Regions from separate parts of the Paenibacillus sp. FSL H3-0310 genome, predicted to be linked through region 1. Evidence: a T-box and tRNA genes for the amino acid it is inferred to sense, from the RefSeq annotation. Region 1 holds a T-box; the other holds one or more tRNA genes.
The links. A T-box is a leader RNA that pairs with one kind of tRNA and senses whether it is charged. The one in region 1 lies ahead of metG (methionine--tRNA ligase), so its partner is inferred to be a tRNA-Met.
Positions count from the first base shown of each region.

Region 1 (2,198 bases):
GTGAAAAGGAATATTGTCTTTACCATGCACATAATAAGCGGCAATCGCCCCTTTTTCCTCTAACCAAAAATCCTCCCAGCTTCCTCCGGACTGTGCAGCCCACTGCTTACTGGCTGATAAATAACCACTTACCGCCTCAATCCAAACATAAATTTTTTTATCTTCAAATCCAGCCACAGGAACATCTACACCCCAAGACAAGTCTCTTGTTACCGCGCGGTCCTGCAGCTCTTCTTGTAAATAGCGTTTAGTCAGTTTTATAGTGTTTTCTCTCCAAAATTGTGCTTCCTCTACATATTCCGTTAATTCAGACTGAAAATTAGATAAGCTAAGATAATAATGTTCTGTCGGCCTTTCTGTTGGTGTATTCCCACATAATTTGCAGACTCTGTCTAACAAATCGGCAGGATCTAGAATCGTAGAACAATAATCACATTGATCCCCTCGCGCCCGCTCACCACATACCGGACAAGTCCCTTCCACATATCTGTCTGGCAAAAAGCGCTGATCCACCTCGCAGTAACATTGCGCAATGGTTTTTTTATATAAATGACCATTCTCTAGCAGCTTTGTAAACAACGCTTGCACAACCTTATGATGCTGCTGTTGATCCGTTCGAGTATATAGATCATAACTAAATCCCAGCTGTTCAAAACACTTCAGAAACTCTTCATGATATCTGCTTGCAAAAGCTCCCGGCGTAATCCCTTCATTCGCAGCCTGAACTGCTACGGGTGTGCCATGGCAATCACTGCCTGATACATATAATACGTTATCCCCTTTGGAGCGAAAATATCGTGCCAGCACATCCCCAGGCAACACACTTGATAATCTCCCCAGATGTAAAGATCCATTCGCATACGGCCAAGCGCCACCTATAAACACATTACTCATTAACCTTCTCCTCCTTTTTTTAGACAACAAAAAAACTCCCATCCACAAAGGACGAGAGTTCTACTCACGTGTTACCACCTAATTTTATAAATGCCTCATGACATTTACCTCTTCAGGTACGACGTTAATTAACGTTTATACCCTAGCACTGTAACGGATGCAGGTTCCGGCGCAGCCTACAACCCATAAGGTTTCGATGCGCAGCTCTGAGACCATATTCCCAAGGGTTTTCTTTACTCCTTTTCAGCGACCGGAGCTCTCTGTTGAAAGAATTGCCGTGGTACTCTTTCTCTTCTTTGCTTTTACATATTCAAGTTAGAGAAAATATTACTCAATTTGTTGTTTATTGTCAATGTGAAACATCAAGCTCTCTGTAACTTTTCCAGTTAATCTCCGTCTTTTATATAAATACGTTACAAGGAGGTCCCTCAGTGAAAAAAGTAAATTTGCTTACACTCTCTGTTCTTTTACTAGCAGGAGTATGGGGTTGTTCCGATCATAAAGTTAATTCTGTTCCCAAAAGTGAACCCTATACTTCCAAAGAAGCCATCAGTAGAGGGGATATTGTTTCTTTTGAAAAAGTGTACAACCTCGATAAATTCGAGAAATTTATAACTAATCTCTCCAGCAAAAAAGCAGACAATATACGCGTTACAAGTTACACAGATGAAGGCGATCCCATATTTAAGGATTTAAAATTTGACGGTAACGTGATTAATTACAGCTATGATACTTCTAATGATGCATTCGGTGGAAGCAACACAGGAGTCAGAACCGATACCTGCTCCGAAGTGACGAGTAAAAAAAGCACACAAGGTGAAATTATCTATTCGATCAGCGGTTGCACAAATAATGACTCTGAAATTGATTACTACCTTTTTCGCACAACAAAATGAAATACTGAAATAAAAAAGACCACCCAATCATAATACAATTGGATGGTCTCTGTACTTCATATTATTTCATGATTTTGCAAATATCATTGGTGAATTGAACAGGATCACTAACCTGTAGACCTTCGATCAACAGGGCTTGGTTGTACAGCAGGTTCGTGTATAAACCGAGCTTTTCTTTGTCGTTCTCTGCTGCCGCCTTCAAGGACTGGAACACTTCGTGATGGATGTTGATTTCGAGTACCTTATCCGCTTGCACCTCTTGGCCATTCGGCATCGATTTCAGGATTTTTTCCATCTCGATTGTCAGTTCACCTTCAGCAGAGAGACATACCGGATGAGTCTTTAAACGTTTGGAAGCTTTGACATTTTTCACTTTGCCGGACAGGATGTCCTTCATCGCTTCAAAAA
Region 1 covers NZ_JBBODC010000001.1:2,095,939-2,098,136, reverse strand. The annotation lists gene metG (methionine--tRNA ligase) at 1-894, opposite strand, end outside; T-box leader at 939-1,200, opposite strand; gene MHH63_RS09465 (DUF4362 domain-containing protein) at 1,326-1,790, shown strand; gene htpG (molecular chaperone HtpG) at 1,852-2,198, opposite strand, start outside.

Region 2 (2,198 bases), 1.0 Mb from region 1:
CTTTTTCCCAGCCATCACCGTATCCCCTGCGGATGGTGCAATATTCGTTACCTATTACACTAATCGAGTCAACCCCCTCAACCTTGATGTTTATCTAGCAACATCTAGAGATGGCGGTATGACGTATACAAACACCCGGATAACAACAACTTCCTTTGACGTCACCGGCATCCCCCTAATTGGGGACTACATCGGTAATGCCATCGTCCCTCAAACAGGCCGTCTAGTGAGCGTATGGACAGACACGCGGACCGGTACAGAGAACATCTGGTTTGGTGATAATCAATAAGCTATTAATCAACTTCTGATGATAAAGTTAGTATATCTACTTGCAATAAAGGATGCCGAGCGAATATGCGGCATCCTCTATTGCTTCTTATCAAAATTCAGCATTAACCTTTTCAAAGAAATCATCAATTTCAGCGTATTGGACATGCTTTTAATTCAATCAAAATCTACGGCGTATGGTGCTTGCTACTTAATAGTCTATATGTCATGACTGTCCCCTTTCCTCTACAAGAGTAGGGCAGTTCCACAGAATACATACTCTTTACCGTTTTCCAGATGATCTATGATAAAACCAGTGGATCTAACAACGCCGTGACCAAAATGTGATCATTTTCTATTTTGTCGCTTTTCCAACTCTTCCACTTCTACTTACAAGGAGCCTATAGACAGCAAAAAACCCTTACAAGGTAAGGGTTTTTGATAAGTGGGCCCTGAGGGACTCGAACCCCCGACCAATCGGTTATGAGCCGACCGCTCTAACCAACTGAGCTAAGGGCCCGGATCTAAAAATATCCGAATGTACAATTGCTGTTGTAATAAAATTGGTTGCGGGGGCAGGATTTGAACCTGCGACCTTCGGGTTATGAGCCCGACGAGCTACCGGGCTGCTCCACCCCGCGTCAGAAATAATATTCAAACAGCGACAATAAATAATATACAGTACAAAATGGGTCTACGTCAAGGATGAATTTGTAAAAGTTCTCAAGGCAAAAATCTAACCCCATATCTTCCTTTGCGGGATCGATAAATCTCCACAAAACTTGGGTCATGATAGCCATAAATCCAGCCATCTTGCTCCAGTCTCTTTGCCAAACAGCCTGCTTGAAATCTCGTTCTGAACAGTTTCGCGAAGTATATCCAATTCATGATGCCCTCTTCTCCTTTTCGCAAATTAATCTTACGCTGCTCTGAACTTATCATGCCCAAGTTCCACAAAATAAGCCACCGGAAATCCGGTGGCTGCTACATATTCCAAAACTCAATCCCCTATGGAGTCAAAATAATATGTGGGATCTTTTTCGAGCGTACCCAGCATCGTATTCCCTTGCTTCTCCCAAGCTTTAAGTGCACTCTCGACCGTTCTCTTGCCCTGATAAACTTCTGTGAACAGTTGACGCCCAACATCGTTAATACGGCTAATTCCAGGCTTCTGTGTTTGTAGGACGTTCATCAAAGGATCATTGGCTGGTAATGGTTTAAGCGTATAGAAGGACTCCAGATTTACTGAAGGTACTTTCGTGGTAATGTAATCCTTACGGGAAGTTAGTTCCCCGCGGGTATGGGCTTTAATTTTGGCTACTTCATTACTGTTGACGAATTTGATCAAATCCCACGCATCTTCCTTATTAGCAGCTATAGTGTTGATAGCCATCATATTACCTACCCAAGTACCTACAGCCACTCCTGGTTTCTCCTTAAAAGTAGGTACGGTAACGAAACCCCAATCGACAGGATTATAATTTTTGATCTTTGCTGCATTGCGGCTCACACCTGTAAGCTCATTAAGATAATCGTATTCTCCAATTACCATTGCAGCTTTTCCGGTAAGGAAGAGATCCCCTTGGACAGGACTATAGGTACTCCGTTCTGTTTCTATAAAATCCATACCGTTTAACCCAGGTGTAATTTGCTTTTTCACCAATTGGCTGTAGGTCGTCCAAGCTTGACTCCACTGTGTTTGGTTTACCTCCATCTTATGTCCCTTGTTGTCATACATAGCAAGCTCCAGCGGTGAGACATAGGTCTGCATATCCCAGAAAGGATCGCTCATATAACGGTTCATCGAAAAGCCATATATACGCTTATCTTTATTTGTCGATTTCTTGGTCACCTTTTCGGCCAGCGCGAACACTTCATCCCAAGTCATTCCATCTGTCGGATAACCTACACCAGCAGCATCAAAAATACCT
Region 2 covers NZ_JBBODC010000001.1:1,072,058-1,074,255, reverse strand. The annotation lists gene MHH63_RS04825 (sialidase family protein) at 1-289, shown strand, start outside; tRNA gene MHH63_RS04820 (tRNA-Ile) at 714-787, opposite strand; tRNA gene MHH63_RS04815 (tRNA-Met) at 832-908, opposite strand; gene MHH63_RS04810 (hypothetical protein) at 991-1,155, opposite strand; gene MHH63_RS04805 (ABC transporter substrate-binding protein) at 1,268-2,198, opposite strand, start outside.
Region 2: it encodes a tRNA-Met, which carries the amino acid that the T-box ahead of metG (methionine--tRNA ligase) is inferred to sense. The anticodon was not compared.